Regions from separate parts of the Spartinivicinus marinus genome, predicted to be linked through region 1. Evidence: predicted binding sites of a transcription regulator. Region 1 holds the regulator's gene; each other region holds the start of a gene.
The links. Region 1 encodes FNR, which switches genes on or off when oxygen is low (the NO sensors DNR and NnrR bind a similar motif). Its sites were predicted from a motif close to TTGATNTANATCAA; they were not measured.
Positions count from the first base shown of each region.

Region 1 (4,714 bases):
TAGCAAAAACCCATGCTGATGGGATTTTGCTAAATGGTAAACTTGCCACATTACTGACTGCCTTAACTAAAGCACAAAAAACCCGGCAAATTATTCGGGGTAATTTAATCTGGTCGCTAACTTATAATGTGGTAGCACTGCCCTTGGCAGCACTAGGCATGATTCCCCCCTGGGCGGCTGCTATTGGAATGACCAGCAGCTCTCTAGTTGTGGTACTGAATGCGCTTAGACTGAATGCCCAGCAAGTCAATCAAGCTCAGCCTGATACAACAGCTAAGTTCACATGGAATAGTCAGCAACCCCACCAAAATACCACAGGCGTCTGATGATGGAGTCAATTTACCTACTAATTCCCATTGCCCTGATTTTTGTTGCTATTGGGGTGTGGATTTTTTTCTGGGCGGTGGATAGTGGCCAATTTGATGATTTAGAAAGTCCCGCTCACAGTATTTTATTTGATGATGAATCCAAACCATCTCCTCAAAAACAAACGAAAAACCAGTCAGCACCTACTGATAAACAAAACTCATCTGTTCCTGATACTGATAAACCACAATGAGCATTGAACTAAGTCAACTAATCAGTGCTTTTTTATTGGGCTTACTGGGTGGTGCTCACTGCTTGGGGATGTGTGGTGGAATCATGGCAGCAATCAGCCTTCACTTGCCTGAGCAAAAAAAACTACCTGTACTACTCAGTTATAATACCGGCCGCATTACCAGCTATACCCTAGCAGGCATGTTAGTAGGCAGTTTAGGCTGGTCAATTCAGCAGCTGGGGCCTGCAGCAAACCAAGGGCTCCGCTGGTTAGCTGGCATTTTATTGATTTTAATGGCCTGCTATATCGCTAACTGGTGGAAAGCACTGACGTGGCTAGAAAAAGCGGGACAGCATCTGTGGCGCTATATTCAACCATTAACCAAACCTTTTTTACCCGCAACTAACAGTAAACAAGGCTTTTGTTTAGGCATTTTATGGGGCTGGCTGCCTTGTGGGCTTATTTACAGCGCCCTAACCTGGTCTGCTGCCAGTGGCAATACACTTGATGGCGGACTGCTGATGCTGGGATTTGGTTTAGGAACACTGCCTACGGTATTAGCCACTGGCTTTTTCGCTGATACGCTAAAGCAATTTGTTGCCCACCACCTCACCCGCACAGTGGCAGCGATCATTATGATTGGTTTCGGTATATGGACGATTCCTGGCCCTCACCAAGCGCTGTTAATGCCAAACCATGAGAATCATGCTCATCATCATTGACCCATGTCAATTCTTTTCCAGACCACCGCTTTACACTGTTAATCTGTATCAACAGTGACAGGCCAAGTTTATGTTAGGACCTTTGAAGTGGCAGTCCTCGCTTATCGAACGATATAATCAGCAAGGCCCACGTTATACCTCATACCCTACTGCCGTTGAGTTTTCAGAATCGTTTGAGCCTGACCACTATCAACAAGCTTTAACAAAACTCAAACAGCAGCAAACACCGCTGTCACTTTATGTACACATCCCGTTTTGCGCTAGTGTTTGTTATTACTGTGGCTGCAATAAAATAATTACCAAAAATCGGCAAAAAGCCCTGCCTTATCTAACGGTATTGGAAAAAGAAATCCAGCTTGTCTCTCAACAGTTAGACTGTAAGCCTGTGGTTGAACAACTACACTGGGGAGGTGGTACCCCTACCTTTTTGACCCATGAGCAAACTACCCAATTGTTTACGCTGCTGGAGCAGCACTTTCAATTGGTGGATGATATTGACGGAGACTATTCAATTGAAATAGACCCACGAGAAGCTGACTGGCCAACCATGGGATTATTACGCTCCTTGGGGTTTAATCGTATTAGCTTAGGTATTCAGGATTTTAATCCAGTTGTACAAAAAGCGGTTAATCGCGTTCAATCAGAAGCTGAAACAGAAGCTATTTTTGAAGCAGCCAGGGCATTATTATTTAAATCCATTAATGTGGATTTAATTTATGGATTACCTTTTCAAACCACTGCCAGTTTTTTAGAAACCCTTGATAAAGTCATTGCGCTCTCACCCGACCGGCTATCTATTTTCAATTACGCTCATTTACCCCATCGGTTTAAGCCTCAAAGAAGGATTAAAGCCAGCGACTTACCTTCTGCTCCAGAAAAGCTCAGTATTTTACAACACAGTATTGATCGGCTACAGGCAGCTGGCTACCACTATATTGGCATGGATCACTTTGCTTTACCTGATGACAAACTGGCTACCGCTCAAGCAAAAGGCGAATTACATCGTAATTTCCAAGGCTATACCACCCATGGCCATTGTGACTTAATTGGGTTTGGCGTCTCTTCAATTAGCCAGATTAATGATATTTATTGCCAAAACCACACTGCACTTGATGACTATATTCAGTCAATCGAAAATAATCAGCTACCCATTAAACGTGGTATTCAATTAAATCAGGATGATTTACTTAGACGAGGTATTATTCAACAGCTAATCTGTCACTTTCAGGTAGATTTAGCCAAGTATTGCCAACCTTTCGGTATAAACTGGCACGTTTATTTCCAGAAAGAAATTATGCAACTCATGCCAATGGTTGAAGATAAGCTCATCACCCTAACTGATAGCAAGTTAATCATCACCAATAATGGAAGGCTGTTAGCCAGAAATATCTGTATGGTGTTTGATCGATATCTAGCAAGCAAACAATCATCAGAGAATTTATTTTCTAAAGTTATTTAATACTAAAAACTTTCGCTTGTTGCTAACTGGGTCACCCCCTACAATAATCACAATGTACCCGTTAGCCTAAATTAACAATTTTTGCGTTCGAGGCCTCAGCGTAACAATGATTGCCAAAGTAAAACCTATCAACCAAGTCGCTTGCAAAGATTGCATTCTAAGCACCCTTTGTCTGCCTATTGCCTTAAAAGTAGAAGATATTGATACGCTAGACAGCATCATTAAACGAGGCAAACCATTACGCAAAGGCGAGCACCTATTTTTCCAAGGTGACACATTCAGCTCTATCTATGCCGTTCGTTCGGGTGCCTTAAAAACCTACACCACCACTGATGATGGTGTTGAACAAATTACTGGCTTCCAACTGCCAAGTGAATTAGTTGGGTTAAGTGGTATTGATGACGAGCATTACCCCGTATCAGCCCAAGCGGTAGAAACCACTATGGTTTGTGAAATCCCCTTCGAACGACTGGATGAACTTGCCAGTACCCTGCCCGAGCTCCGTCGTAAATTAATGCAAATCATGAGCAAAGAAATTCGCGAAGATCAGCAAATGATGTTGTTGCTCAGTAAGAAAAATGCCGATGAACGTATTGCAACCTTTCTCTTAAATTTAGCTGCCCGCTTCCGTCGCCGTGGCTTTTCTTCTCAGGCTTTCAGACTCCCCATGTCTCGCAATGAGATGGGTAATTATTTGGGACTTGCGGTAGAAACGGTTAGCCGTGTCTTCACGCGCTTCCAAAAAAATGGCTTAATCGACGCGAATGGCAAGGAAGTCCTGATCAAAGATTCCATGACTATTTGCTCTTTAGCTGGAGGCAAACCTGTTAACCAAGCCAACGACTCATTAACAGGCTAGCCCTTCCCTAGCTGGGGAGAGCATCGATAAACCATTATTTGGAAAACTAATAATGATATTTGACGAATATTATATAAAGTCATTAATTCGTAATGTTCCTGACTGGCCCAGCCCTGGTGTAATGTTTCGTGATATTACGCCCTTATTTAAATCACCAAAAGCCCAACGCATGGTAGTTGATAGCTTCATTCAACGTTATGTAGATGCCGACTTTACCCATATTGGCGCCATGGAAGCCCGAGGTTTTTTACTTGGCTCAGTCATTTCCTATGAGTTGAATAAACCACTAGTGTTATTTCGAAAACAAGGCAAACTACCGGCGAAAACCATTGCAGAAGAATATGACATCGAATACGGAAAAGCAGTACTAGAAATACAACATGATGCCTTTGAAAGTGGTGCAAGCATCCTACTCGTGGATGACTTGATTGCCACAGGAGGCACTTTACTTGCTGCAGCAACTTTAACCCGACAGTTAGGGGGTAGTATTTATGAAGCAGCGGCTATTATTGACTTGCCAGATTTAGGTGGTAGCCAAAAGCTTCAAGACTCAGATATTCCCGTTTATACACTTTGTGCCTTTGCTAAAGATTAGTCAGTGTTAACTACTTCTGATCGCACCCCTCAAAGGGTGCGCCAGTCATCTAAGAATAAACCCGCTAGTTTCACCGTCATTTAAATGACAACACTGTCAGCTATTTGATCACTTCCCAACTATCTTTTTCATCTTACTCAACAAACATCGGACAGGTTAACAAGCAAAAGTGCTTTTTCCACTACTGCTAACTCCATACTTCACAGCATTTTCCTTACTAAATACTTTTTAACTTTTTCCAAGTAAAGCAAGCCGTTAAGTTGCGTATTTCAGTCTACACTAACCATAAAATAGGATTGTATTCAAGATAAGTCATTTTTTTGCAACGAATAAAAGGAATGCCAATAGCAGTAAAGGCCCATACTGGTCAAAAAAATGCATTAAAAACAATAAACGTAGGGAAAATGAGAGTTGAATAATGGGCATTTGTGCAGAAGAGCTAAGACATTATGTCGTTCAACCCACTTTAAAGCAATTGCAAATCAAGCATTGCTTAGCAGAAAACTTGCTAATGGGGACAGCTGCTCAGGAAAGTGGGCTT
Region 1 covers NZ_JAPJZK010000001.1:6,349,849-6,354,562, forward strand. The annotation lists gene OQE68_RS27890 (heavy metal translocating P-type ATPase) at 1-326, shown strand, start outside; gene ccoS (cbb3-type cytochrome oxidase assembly protein CcoS) at 326-559, shown strand; gene OQE68_RS27900 (sulfite exporter TauE/SafE family protein) at 556-1,260, shown strand; gene hemN (oxygen-independent coproporphyrinogen III oxidase) at 1,331-2,719, shown strand; gene fnr (fumarate/nitrate reduction transcriptional regulator Fnr) at 2,826-3,578, shown strand; gene OQE68_RS27915 (adenine phosphoribosyltransferase) at 3,631-4,173, shown strand; gene OQE68_RS27920 (hypothetical protein) at 4,592-4,714, shown strand, end outside.

Region 2 (4,714 bases), 2.8 Mb from region 1:
GTTTTTTTGGCTTGCTGCTCCCCTAACAGATTGCTGAGAATAGCTTCAAGTGAATGTAGAGTTGCTTCTGTTAGAACAATTAAAATAAATGGCCACAATAAACTGTTTTTAGTAAAAACATGGCATTCTTTAGCAAACCTCTTCAATAATTCTACGTTATCCCAACTCTGATACATAGTAGGGTCATAGGGTCTATCCATTTTATGCTTAAATTTCGCTAATTCTCTTAAACATTGATCCTGCCAATACTTACGTCTACTGCTTAAATTCCAGCCAACTTTTAGCATATTATAAATTGCAAGAGGGGTTCTTATTAAAGACTGAGCCGTCAGTTCCTTAATGCTAAACTTCAAGTGGGGCCTAGGTTTCAAATTTATTGAGTATGGGATAGGCCCAAAGTATAATGGAAACATCATATTTAAATTTATATAAGCTCTACCAAAAACCCTATCTAAAATTGATTCATGAGGAGAAAACTCCTTATCAACAAAACTTAAATAACCCAATTGTTTTAATGCATCTCCAAATGCATTATGTGGTAAAAATGCTTTCTGCCAAAGAGTATATGTTATATAGCTTTGTATGCCTGTCCATTCAGCAAATGTTTGCCCATCCCAAGTTGTCTCTTGATCATATTGACGATGAAGCCTTTCTAATTCTTGTTCAACAATTCTTAAGTGCGTAGAGTATGTGTATGCAGCAGTAATAGGTCTGGCTTGTAATAGTTTTAACTGATTTTCTTCATCTATAGCCCACTCCATATCAACGTCAACATCCAGTAAATTTTTGACTATTGTTCCCATTCTTTGGATATCATTCGTGAATGTTTTTTCCCACATAGGGTGAGTATCTTGTAGAACTCCACCATAAATTCTGTAGGGGGTTTGCTTTCCTGATACTAAAGCCTCCCCATACCCCTCAATGAATTCAATTAAATCACCAGCATGTTTACCTCTAGGGTCAGATGAAAAATATACACCCGAGAATTTTGGTTTAACCATTATTTGTATAAGTACATTCATACATCCACTACTTGCTTTACCTAGAAAGTGCTCCCTATATACTTTAGAAGAAACTTTATTTATGGAGTCAAAGCACTTAGTTACTGCTATTTGCAAAGTTTGATTATCTCTCACATTCAAGTAGCTATTATTTTGCCCAGCAAAACTTACTTGACTGTCATCCTCATCACTCGCAGAGCTTCTAACAGCTAGTGGCTTATAGCCTGTATTATTCCACCAATCGAAAATTTCATCCCATTCGTCTTGCTTAGTAGGCAAAGAGGTTAATATAATACCTTCTGGTACAGGAAGTTTATTCTGATATAAGCAAGCTAGATTAAAAGCTTTACCACCAATATCTTTATTATTTTGATTAATATCACTGAAATATAACAGTGTCACAATCGCTCCTTGATTATAGACATGCCCAATAGAAAATTGCGCTTATTGAAAAGTAGAGAAATTGAATTAAACTTAGTAATGATGATTTAATAATATGTACTTCACGAATGATCTCTAGGTATTGTTATCTTAATCTGATACCTTCACCTAAAAATCATTCGGGTTGGGCATAGTAATTAACTTGCTTTCTTAATTGCAATTTTCTTCGTTCTGCTTTGTACTAGTTCTTTCCTAGGAAGACTTATACATAAGACACCATTTTTAAATGATGCACTAATTTCATCTGCATCCGCATCCTCTGGTATTGTAAGCATTCGCTGAAATTTCCCATAACTGCGTTCTACCCGATAATGATGCTCCTCTTTTTCTTCTTTTTCATTTTTCTTTTCACCACTTATAATTAATGTATTATCTCTCATTTCAAGCTTTATATCTTTCTCTTCAACACCTGGTACTTCTACACTTATTAAATATTCTTTATCTTTTGCACTAATATCAATACTAGGCTTAAACATATTATTTGATACCCTTGACCATTCGTCAGAAAAACTGGGAAAGCCACTTCCTTTGAACATACTGTCAAACAATCTATCAACTTCTTTATGAAATTGAATTAACGGGTTTGCGATAGGATCATAAGCCCCTCCTATAGCGAGATTTTTACCTTCTTGCTCTTCTTCCTTTTTAAGCCAGTTCCAGGGAATTAAGTCCTTAACATTCATAACATAGTTTCCTTTACTCAATTATTTAATTGATTTATATCAAAGAACTGTATTTTTAAAGTAACATTCACATTACTGTATTATAGATGCAATACCACCACCTATATGCTCTTAGGCGTTCTGCTACTGAAAGTCACAAACTATGTGACTTTCTTAAAAGTCATTAATATTAGGCATATCTACAACTTGAATATTTAATTAAGCAATAGACGAATTTTGTGTATCTTAGGACTTTAATCAGATAGATAATAGAATACATTATATTTGTATTCAAATATGGCCATTAATTGTTTCACGTACTAGTTGTATCGCTACTTTCTGTGGTGATTATGAAGAAGAATAGTAAGAAAATCTAAAACTCACTCATTAAGGTCATAGGTGACATATTTATATCAATTAAATTACATCCTTGATGTACAATTAACTCACCATCCACATAACAGGAAGTGCTTGTAGTATGATCAATACAAAAGTGTTTGAAGGAAGGTATCGAAGACAGCTTTCAGTAAGGGAACTACCTCCATAAGCCTACGGTTATTTCTTTAATTTTTACTTGTAAAATCTATGAAATAACCGTGTAAGCAAGAGGCTAATTGTTATTTTTTCACAGGTTTTGTTTTTTTACCGCTTTTAGCTTGTCTGCTGCTATTACTATTACTATTACTATTGCTTTTACGTCGTTTGCTACCTTTAAAAGAGTCCTGCTTTTTATTCCGTTTAGGCTTACGTTCAGTGACAGGAAGCTCTTTGCCTGCTGTACCTATATTCAACTTTTGGCTACAAACATAAACACCTTTTAATAGTTGTAGCACATCTTTAGGCATGCCTGCTGGTAAATCAACTGTACTAAATTCATCGTATATGCATATTTCACCAATATACTGGCTTTCAATATCCGCCTCATTGGCAATAGCACCAACCAAGTTACCGGGTTTCAAACCATGATCACGCCCTACATCTACCTGATAACGTTGCATTTCAATATCTGGATGGGCTTTTAGTGGCTCTGCCTGATGGCTGTATTGCCTGCGTTTTCTGCCTTTTTCCTCAGGTTCTTCACTTTTAAACTTTTCAGCTTTTAAATTCAGCAATAGAGGCTGTTCACCTTGTACCATTTTAGCCAAAGCCGCTGCGATATTAATCGCATCTACTTCATGTTCTGCCTGGTATTCAGATACTAATTTATAGAATAACTCCAGCCCATCACCTGCCATTGTGTCCGTAATCCGTTGCTTGAAACGCTCAATCCGCTGATCATTGATATCTTTCGGTGATGGTAACGCCATTGCCGCTATCGTTTGTTTAGTGGCTTTTTCAATTGCCCGCAACATGCGCATTTCACGAGGAGCAACAAATAAAATGGCCTGTCCTTCTCGTCCAGCACGTCCAGTACGTCCAATTCGATGAATATAAGCTTCTGTGTCATATGGAATGTCATAATTCACCACATGACTGATACGCTCAACATCCAAGCCACGTGCAGCCACATCTGTAGCTATTACAATATCCAACTGCTGTTTCTTTAACCTACTAACAGTCATTTCCCGCTGTTTCTGTGGCATATCCCCATTTAATGCAGCACAAGAATAACCTCGTGCTTCTAACTTTTCTGCCAACTCAATGGTCGCTGTTTTGGTACGAACAAAGATAATCATGGCATCGAAGTTTTCTACTTCTAAAATACGCGTTAAAGCATCTAACTTGTTCACCCCTCGCACAGCCCAATAGCGCTGACTGATGGTTTCAGCCGTAGCCGTTTGCATAGCAATTTTGATTTCTTTAGGGTCTTTTAAATGTTGTCTTGCTACTTTTCTGATAACTGTTGGCATAGTGGCAGAAAACAACGCAACCTGTCGTGTGGCTGGCGTTTGATCCATAATCCACTCCACATCATCAATAAAGCCCATCCGCAGCATTTCATCGGCTTCGTCTAACACTAAAGCTTGCAAATTATCTAGCTGCAGACTGCCACGACGGATATTGTCCATTACCCGGCCAGGGGTACCAACCACTACATGCACCCCCCTTTTTAATTGCCGTAACTGAACTGAGTAACTTTGCCCACCATAGATAGGTAACACATGAAATCCTTTCATATACTTGGCATAGCTTTGAAATGCTTCGGCTACCTGGATTGCTAGCTCTCGTGTAGGGGTTAATACTAATACCTGTGGCTTGGTTTCTTTAAGGTTAAGTCTGGCCAATAATGGCAAGGCAAAAGCAGCTGTTTTACCACTACCTGTTTGAGCCTGGCCAAGAATGTCACTACCTTCCAGCAAATGCGGAATACATTCAGCCTGGATTGGGGAAGGTGTTTCATACCCCACTTCGTCCAGAGCTTTCAGTAATGAATCAGTCAGCGCCAAGTCCGCAAATGTTGGCTGCGAAGGTGTTGAAGACATTAAGTTGTTTCCTCAGTAACAGGGCAGGCGACAGTAATGGAGGCCAAACCAGTAGAAAATAGAATTTGTCATTGGGCAGTCTACCATATTTCCAGAAATAGCCTTACTGTTTTGTTTGTAATGAAGTTATTTCATGCACGTTCCTTAGCTACACTTTCAAGCATGAAACTGCTAAAAAACTCGTTCC
Region 2 covers NZ_JAPJZK010000001.1:3,576,632-3,581,345, reverse strand. The annotation lists gene OQE68_RS16080 (PEP/pyruvate-binding domain-containing protein) at 1-1,403, opposite strand, end outside; gene OQE68_RS16075 (Hsp20/alpha crystallin family protein) at 1,580-2,125, opposite strand; gene OQE68_RS16070 (DEAD/DEAH box helicase) at 2,722-4,527, opposite strand; gene OQE68_RS16065 (substrate-binding periplasmic protein) at 4,564-4,714, shown strand, end outside.
Region 2: the regulator FNR is predicted to act here: its motif matches at 2,155-2,168, upstream of OQE68_RS16075 (Hsp20/alpha crystallin family protein).

Region 3 (4,714 bases), 3.1 Mb from region 1:
AAGTTCTCTATCAGCATGACCTGTCATGACAATCACTGGCGCTTCACACTCAGGAATCAACTGCAACCCTTCTTCTGGAGTAAAGGAAGGTGGCAAAGCCAAATCAAGCAAAATTAAGCCAATTGTTTGTTTTACTAAAATTTGTCTAGCCTGCTCAGTATCAGATGCAACAGATACTGTATAGCCTTGTTGCACAAGCCATAACTTACATAACTCACAAAATGCCGGCTCATCATCAACTACTAAAATATGTTCATCATTCATTTTATTGCTCAATTTTCAGCAGCCTTAGGGTAAGGAAACAGACAGATAAAACTGCAATTCCACCCCATAGAATCTGAGTGATACACACGCCCTTGATGAGCTTCCATTATTCGCCTAATTATTGCTAGCCCTAGCCCACTACCTCCAGCACGCTTACTAACAAATGGAATAAATAGTTGCTTTTTCATCTCTTCAGTAATTGCTGGACCATTATTATGGACAATAATTTCACAACAATTATCGCCATCATCTTGTTGTATATTGCTTGCACTAACCAATATTTGTGGCGTTGGTTGATTTCGAGTAAAAGCTGCAGCATTTTCTAAAAGATTAGTTAATACTTGCTGTATTTTTCCGCAATCACCATATACTGTCAGATCACTCTCAATATTAGTTGACACTTTTATTTGATAATTCTGTTCTATATAACTTGCTACCGTTGATACTATCAACTTCAGTTTATTCACCTCACAATTAAGCATCAGCCTGCCCGAATAACTGAGCATATCACTAACCAGCTGGTCCGCCCTTGCTACTTGGGCTTGGATATAACTGCGAGTAGTTTTATCAGTTTGGGCAGCTGCCATTGAAATAATATTAAGTGGATTACGTAACTCATGAGCCATTGCAGCAGATAAACTGCCTAGCTCCACCAAATGCTGCTCTGCAAGCCGTTGTTTTTCTTGTTTTGCTAGTTGTAAACGCTGCTCAACCAAGCGAGCACTGCTCAATAATAATGCAGCAAAAACCTCTCCTACATGGCGCAAACTTGGTGTTAAATCCTCCCACCCAATCAACTTAATTTCCCAGTCTGAATGCTTTAAACAATAAATAGTAGGGTCTTGATGCTGCTCATCTACAGCAAACTCAACACGCAACATTCGTCCAACATGCTGTTGAAGCAGCTGTTCAGCCGTTGTTTTTAGCGACTCCCAACTCTGAGATTGCTGCAAGGTTGCTAGCCACTGATCAAGCGTTCCTTGATCCAAATGTGCTCCTGGATAAATAATCCGATCAGCTAATAAATGAGCAGGCTGGCTTAGCATCCAAGCCACTGCTAATACAAACAATGAGTAAAACCATAACTGAGGTAGTGGTACACCAGCAAAAGCTGTTATTCCGAATGAACCCGCTATCGCACTAAATAATGCAATAGCAATAAATACCCCAGTGACTAATGCCAACCAATTGATGGCTTTTCTAGCCCATTGATTGACCTCCACTAGCTGATAGCGAGTTACTCCATAAACCAGTAAAACGGCATAACTAGGCAGTAACAACATGGGATAAGGAAAAATATCAATGTCTATTGAAGGAAATACAAAACTCGTTGCTAAGAGTAATCCCCAGCCGCCAACAATAAACATTGCTACAATAGAGCGCCGTTTATTTGCAGAACTAACTTGCCATCCCCAGATAAGTAACGAATGTGCTTCTAAACCGACAAGTACGGTATAAGCTAGATTCACCCAGCCAAACCCAGCCAAATGAATAAAGGCACTAAAAGATAACCAAGGTTGCAAGAAGTTATCGGCAGCCAACCAGCTAATAATAGATACAACCGCAGCAAGCACATACCAAATACCCACACGACGTTGCATTGTTTTTATCAATGCTGGTGATGATTGAGATTGACCAGTCTCACCAATAAAATTAAGCGTAAAGTGAAGAAAAAAGGTGGGAATAAACGGATTGGCTAATAAGAGTGCCAAACCTGTTTGGCGAATGATCATCTCCTCAAACTGCACAAGTAAATGCCCAGCACACCATCCAGCCATTGCCAAACAAAAACCAGCCAAAGGCCGCAAGACCTTATGATGTGTTGATTTTATGATCAACCAAGCTCCTGCCAGAACAGCCGTAATAACTGTTAGGCTCATGGATATATAGAAAGCGGTTATCAAAGTCATGGCTTCAGTGTTAACGATGTTGATAGCTGACTCCCACCAATCTGTAAATGATGTTTACAGGCATTCTATCAAAGCCCATTTAATTGCGCTAAATCATTGTAATCCACTTGACGGTTGAAACTGGCATGCTCTTTGTAGAGCAACAAGCAGTTGTAATAAATAAAAGCATGTTGAGAGGTAGGCTGAAATGAATAATAGCGTTCTTATGATGGACTTACTATCTGTTGGGCTGATCATTACTATAGCGTTGCTTCCTGGCTTAGTTCAATTAGCACACAATCAACGTAATGCGAGTTAGGGGACAGTATTATGGAACTTGACCCCGCCTTACTCTCACGTATTCAATTTGCATTAACTATTAGTTTCCATATTATTTTTCCCACACTTTCTATTGGGTTAGCTTGTTATATTGCCATTATGGAGGGGCTATGGCTAAAACTTCGACAACCCATTTATCTACAACAAGCAAAATTTTGGATTAAACCATTTGCGATTACTTTTGGTATGGGGGTCGTATCAGGCTTGGTGCTTTCTTACCAGTTTGGCACCAACTTTAATAAATTTTCTGAAATCGCTTCTCCTGTTATAGGTCCTTTGCTCAATTATGAAGTACTCACAGCCTTTTTCTTAGAAGCAGGCTTTTTAGGTATTATGCTATTTGGTTGGAATCGAGTAAGCGAAAAAATTCATTTTGGTGCATCAGTGATCGTAGCGGTTGGTACCATTTTATCTGCATTTTGGATTTTGGCTGCTAACTCATGGATGCATACACCTGCTGGCGTCATTATCGAAAATGATCATATTTTAGTCACCAGCTGGCTAAAAGTGATATTTAACCCATCTTTTCCTTATCGTTTTGCTCATATGTTAATTGCCAGCTTTATTACTACCTTAGTGGTGATAGCCAGTGTTTCCAGTTATTACTTGCTTAAAAAACGCCACCAGCCATTTGCTAAAAAGAGCCTAGGAATTGCAGTTGCAGGACTGGTTGTGCTGACTCCAGTTCAAGCAATGGTAGGAGACCTTCATGGCCTTAATACCTTGGAGCACCAACCAGTGAAAGTGGCTGCAATGGAGGGTATATGGGAAACTGAACAAGGAGCCGGTCTACGGCTATTTGCTATTCCAGATCAAGCACAAACTAAAAACGACTTTGAAATTATTATTCCCAAACTGGCAAGTCTAATTTTAACTCACGACATTAATGGCACAGTACAAGGTTTAAATGCCGTACCAGAAAATGAACGCCCACCCGTTGCTGTCGTTTTTTATAGCTTTCGCTTAATGCTAGGGATTGGAGTATTTTTACTTATCATGGCTTACTTAGGTCTATGGCTTGCTAAGAAAGGCTCTTTATTCACTAACACTTATTATTTAAAGGCTTTAAAGTGGTCAGCACCATTAGGCTTTATCGCAACTTTATCGGGCTGGTATGTTGTTGAAGTGGGCCGACAGCCCTGGTTGATTCAAGGTTTATTCCGTACCAGTGACTTAGTAACCCCTTTGCCCGCCGAAAGAATTCTCATCAGTTTAATTGGCTTTGTGGTTGTTTATACCTTGCTATTTGGTGTCTACCTTTATTTTTTCAAAAAATTAATTCGCCAAGGGCCTGAAGTTATTAGTGCAGAAAACTCAACAGACCCAGTAGACAGTAATACAAAGCAAGTTAAACCTGCATGAGCATACACATAACAAGCCAAAGGTAATTTTTATGGACTTAGCAGTGGTGTGGTTATTAGTTATCGTATTTGGGATATTTGTTTACGCTATTCTAGATGGATTTGACCTTGGCATAGGTATTCTTTACCCTTGGTTAAATAAGCAAGAAAGAATGACAGCATTGCATTCCATTAAACACGTTTGGGATGGTAATGAAACCTGGATGGTATTTGCTGGAGTTTGCTTGCTAGTTGCGTTTCCAAAAGTATATAGCCAAGTGCTAGGTACGTTATATATACCAGTATTTCTTATGCTGTTTGCTTTAATTTTTCGTGGTGTCGTATTTGAATATCGTTTTAAAGCTGACAGTAGTAAAGTCTGGTGGGATTTCAGTTTTTTTGCCGGTTCCACTATAGCTGCATTTAGTCAAGGTACAATCTTAGGCTCAGTATTACTGGGGTTACAAACAAACAGTGAACAGCTAACACCCTTATGGTTACATCCTTTTTCACTAGCGATGGGAGCTTTAATTACTATTGCGTATTGCACACTTGGCAGTTTATGGTTGCAAATTAATACTGAGCCTATGCTAGAGAAAAAGTGTAATCGCATTGCTAATAAAATGATTGGCCTATTCAGCCTACTTAGCCTAATAGTCGTCTATAGTTTTTTTGGCAATTTCTCATGGGCAGAAACTGCTTTCATACTTTCTTTTATAAGCTATAAATGGATGGCTATCTTAGTAGTTGGACTCTTTTGCTTCCTTACAATGAACAGTAATATCAGTATTCATACTTCATCTAAAAAGGTATTCCTATTATTTTGCAGTTACCTACTCGTATTATATTTAGGGTTATTAAACTTGGTATTTCCTTATATTA
Region 3 covers NZ_JAPJZK010000001.1:3,252,079-3,256,792, reverse strand. The annotation lists gene OQE68_RS14660 (sigma-54-dependent transcriptional regulator) at 1-264, opposite strand, end outside; gene OQE68_RS14655 (sensor histidine kinase) at 273-2,144, opposite strand; gene OQE68_RS14650 (cytochrome ubiquinol oxidase subunit I) at 2,484-3,854, shown strand; gene cydB (cytochrome d ubiquinol oxidase subunit II) at 3,886-4,714, shown strand, end outside.
Region 3: the regulator FNR is predicted to act here: its motif matches at 2,258-2,271, upstream of OQE68_RS14650 (cytochrome ubiquinol oxidase subunit I).

Region 4 (4,714 bases), 5.6 Mb from region 1:
AATAAAAGTAGCAACTGTTTGAATACCACTGCCAATGCCATTGGCGAGTAACGTAATTAACCAGTTTGGTGCATGTATTTGGTTCAGCCAATAGGCTGGAGTATCAATAAATAAAGTACCTGCTGTAATATCAAAAAAGTCAATAAATGCACTGCCAATATTAATGCTAAACATAAACATTAAATACATAATGCTTAGAAATATTGGAATACCCAATAGTCGGTTAAGCACAATGTTGTCTATTTTTTCTGTTATTGATTTTGAAAAACGCTCTTCCGTCGTAACCACTTGTTGGGTGAGTTGATTAATAAACTGATAACGATCATTGGCAATAAGAATATCTAAATCTTCACCCATTTGTTGGGTGATATTTCTTGTATGTTCCTGTGCTAACTGTTGTAACACGGCCTTCCAGGTAGAGCTAGTCTTGATAATGGCAGGAAAGTGGTTGTTGATTTCATTATTGGCGAGTAAGTTTATTGCTTGCCATTGAGAAATAGCTGGGTGGTCATCAGGTCTTATTTGTTGGATAGCTTGATGAATTAACTTGTTATAAGGTTGTGGGGGAAGAGGCGTTGTTGGTTGTTTGAGTGCTTGGGTCACCCGTTTTTTCAACTCCGGTAGGCCTTTTGACTGTTTTGCAACAATTGGTAGTACTGGACATTTTAATCGCTGGGCCAGCTGCTTGATGTTGATGGTTTGCTTAGCTGATGAGAGCTTGTCCATCATATTGAGGACAATGATCATGGGTTTTCCCAACTCAAGTAACTGAAGAGTTAAATATAAACTTCGTTGTAAATTAACTGCATCGATAATATTAATAATGAGAGAGCTGGAATCTATTAATAAAAAATCAAGCGTAATTTGCTCGTCAATAGCAGTATTTTCTACACCATCTAAGGAATAAAGTCCGGGTAAGTCAATTATCTTAATCGTTTGTTGGTTATACTGATAAGAGCCTGTTTTTTTCTCAACGGTTACACCGGGCCAATTACCAATCTTTTGTTTTGAACCAGTTAAAGCGTTAAATAATGATGTTTTTCCACAATTAGGATTACCGACTAGACAGACAGTTGATAATGACATCAGGATAATTTCTCCACTTGTACAACATCTGCTTCATTCCTACGCAGGCTTAGTCTGTAACCACGTAAAGTGACTTCAATAGGATCACCTAAAGGAGCTACGCGAGAAACTGTAATAACAGTACCAGGGGTAATCCCCATGGCTAGCAGTTGGCGACGATAATGGGGGTTGCTGTTGCAAATGCCAGTGACATGACCACTTTCACCAACCTGTAAGTGTTTAAGTGTGAACTGCATAGTTTTTGACTATAACTGGTTTGAGATTGGTTTTTACAAGATCTGTTGTGTAACCAGTTTACAGTTAACAATAGGATATCTGTTTTGATTTAGATCAGTGAGAATGCAACTGATTCTTATTTTTTTATGGCTTGCTTGGTTTTAGACTAAACGATTTTTCTGCAATACTCGGTAGATTTTTTTACTGGTTTTTGCCAGCCGATCGATTTCTCCAAGAGTTGGTATTTCCCCTGATTGCAGCTGTGACTCCCAGTCATCTAGCTCTCTTGAGAGAAATTCCAAGAGTTTTTTTGAGCAGCCATGACAAGTGCCAGCACATAATACTGATTCAGGGGTATCGAAGGGGATTGCTGATCTGATTTGGTTGATCAAATCTTGCATTGCAACTGAGGTAGAGGGTTTTTTAACCAAACTGATGATCTACCCTGGGTTTAATTAAAATTGGAGTATAAATAATAAGAAAGAATACAAAAGCTATAATCCAGCATAGCTGTGATATTACAATCCAATTTACATAATGGCTCATATCCAAGATAGGTAAAAACACTCTGATGACACCACCAATTGTTAAAAGGATACAGGCTAAGCCTATTAATTTGGGTGGCTGTTGGACATTACGGCCTGTGTGGCCAAGAGAAACACGACTCATCATACTCAGTGTCACTAGGCCGATGCCACCAAAGGCCATACTATGAATAGCGAGAAAAACTGATACATAATGATAGCCACTGAGTGCAAACAGTAAAAAGCCAATAATTATAAAAGCGTAAGCCAGGTATAAACTCCATAATAAGGGTTTATGCCATATTCCCCTGGTGTACCAACCAGCAATTCTAATTAAATGAATAACAAACAATAATGCAGCCAACCAGGCAGCAATAATTTTGTAGTGGGTAAAAACAGTGCTAATAAAAAATAACAAAAAAATTACTAACGAACTAATATCAAGCCAAAGATAATTTTTTAAGGTTACTGGATAGCCAACCCCACGTTCAATAAAAAAAGGGATAACTCTACGGCCCATAGTCAATATTAAGCCAATGATAAGATATAAGCCTGTATAGTTCCCCCAGCGAATACCCGACTCAACGATATCAAAGGCGCCCAGGTAAAAAAGTATATTAGCAAGCCCCATTAATAAGAGTTTGGCCATAATTCCCAACTGCTTCCATTGCTTGACTTTGATAATAGGGACTAATACGCAAGAGGCCAGTAATAGGATGAAGAGTATATCCATGACTGCAGCAATCAATAATCCTTGGTCAAATAGAATAGCGATTCGTGGTATGAGCCAACAACAAAATAGCAGGCCTAGTTTAAAGCCATAGATAGTTTGAATTTTTGTCCAGTTTTTAACAGCAGTTAATAGAAAGCCTGCTATCACTGCTAGGCTATAACCAAATATCATTTCATGAGCATGCCAGGCAATGGGGTTAATTGTGGATGTTGGAGCAGACCACCCTAACCCATAAAGCCCAAGCCAAATGAAGATGGAAACGACTGCGTAAACCGCAGCCCCAAGAAAAAAAGGACGAAAGCCAAGATTAAACAAAGCCAAGCGAGGTTGATTGGGGTTTTGACCAGGTAATGTCATTAATGCCATATATATTTCCTTCTGTACCCTAACGATCACTTGGCTATTGAGCTACTTATTTTTTCTTACCTAACGTGTAATCACAATAACCTACTGCGGTTGTAGGGTATAAACTAATAGGGTTCATTGATGCAAGTCAGTATTTTTGATGTCCCTGGTTTATATGCTTGTTTTAAAAGTCTTTTTAACAGTGATATGAGGACTATTTCTGTAATGATAGCTTCAAATTTTCGTGAAGATACTTTAATAGAGCAGCGTGCAACACTGATTCGTAACAAGGATAAGGACTTTGCTAACTGGGCATCAGGTTATGGGGTGATTAAGCATACTGCTGAAACGCAGTTACGTATTTACGAAATGGTTTGTTTATTGGTAACAGAGGGTGTTGTTGCCGGAAAAACTGAGGCTTATCAACAATTAGCTGCGCTGGATAAGTTGACTTGTGCGGCAATGTGGTTAGTTGTCCATATGACTTATGCCAAAAATGTTTATTTAGATGGTAAGGAGTTAACTGCTGCAGATTTTAAGCGGCAGCCCCAAGGACATACTGGGGGCTCGCTCAACATGGTGACAGGTTATATGGGCTATATGGGGATTAATGCATTAACAGGCATGACTCGGCAATGGCTAATGGGGCAAGGCCATTGTGTTGCAGCAATCGATGCGGTGAATTTGTTATTAGAAAATACAACAGCTGTTCACAAAGAACGTTATGATTGGTCCGACCAAGGGTTAACCCGTTTTGTAAGGGATTTTTACAGTTATTTGGTGAATCAACAGGGGAAACCCGTTTCACCACTGGGTAGTCACGTTAATACACATACGGCAGGTGCAACCATTGAGGGTGGATATTTAGGCTTTGCTGGTCTGTACTATGTTCACCAGCCTATGCCTGGTGAGCGTTTAGTTGCTTTTTTAAGTGATGGTGCATTTGAAGAACAACGAGGTAGTGACTGGGCCCCTAGGTGGTGGCGAGCTGAGGATACGGGTTTGGTGACACCGATTATGATAGCCAACGGGCGTCGTATAGATCAGCGTACTACTATGAGTCAATCTGGAGGCTCTGAGTGGTTTAAACAGCATTTAGCTTTAAATTATTTTGATCCTGTTGTCATTGATGGTACTGACCCTGCCGCTTTTGTGTGGGCAATTTTTGAAATGGAAAATCGTCTACAAGCAAGAGCCGAAGCGGTTAAGCAGGGTAAACAGCATTACCCGATAAAGCTGCCGTATGTGATTGCAGAAACAGTAAAAGGCTATGGCTTTCCAGGTGCTGGTACTAACGCTGCCCATGGTACACCTTTACAATCAAACCCTGCCAAGTCAGCAGAAGCTTTAATGGCATTTAATCAAGGTGCTAAAAAACTGTGGGTACCTACTGATAAACTGAAAAATGCAGTTAAACTGATTAACAATCATGATGGGGCCAGTCGCCCTAAGGAAAATACAGTCAAGCAAGTTATAGAAAAAATTAAGGTAAATAAGCCGTCACTCAGTTGGAAACCAGAGTTGTATGATAATTATTCTCCTATGGTGGGGTGGGATGAAGGTTTTACGCAGTTAGTAAAAGAAAACGCCCATTTGCGTGTGAGGGTGGGTAATCCAGACGAATTAAGAAGTAACCAAATGAACCAAACCCTTGACTGGCTTAAGCACCGTGTTACTCAGCCTGAACAAGGCGTTGCTGAAGCAATAGATGGTAAAGTAATTACAGCACTTAATGAAGAAGCAGTGGTAAGCGCTGTATTGGCCAACCAGCAAGGGATTAATTTGGTGGTTTCTTATGAAGCATTTGCAG
Region 4 covers NZ_JAPJZK010000001.1:733,356-738,069, reverse strand. The annotation lists gene feoB (Fe(2+) transporter permease subunit FeoB) at 1-1,086, opposite strand, end outside; gene OQE68_RS03595 (FeoA family protein) at 1,086-1,322, opposite strand; gene OQE68_RS03590 (hypothetical protein) at 1,464-1,733, opposite strand; gene OQE68_RS03585 (NnrS family protein) at 1,726-2,925, opposite strand; gene OQE68_RS03580 (phosphoketolase family protein) at 3,130-4,714, shown strand, end outside.
Region 4: the regulator FNR is predicted to act here: its motif matches at 3,043-3,056, upstream of OQE68_RS03580 (phosphoketolase family protein).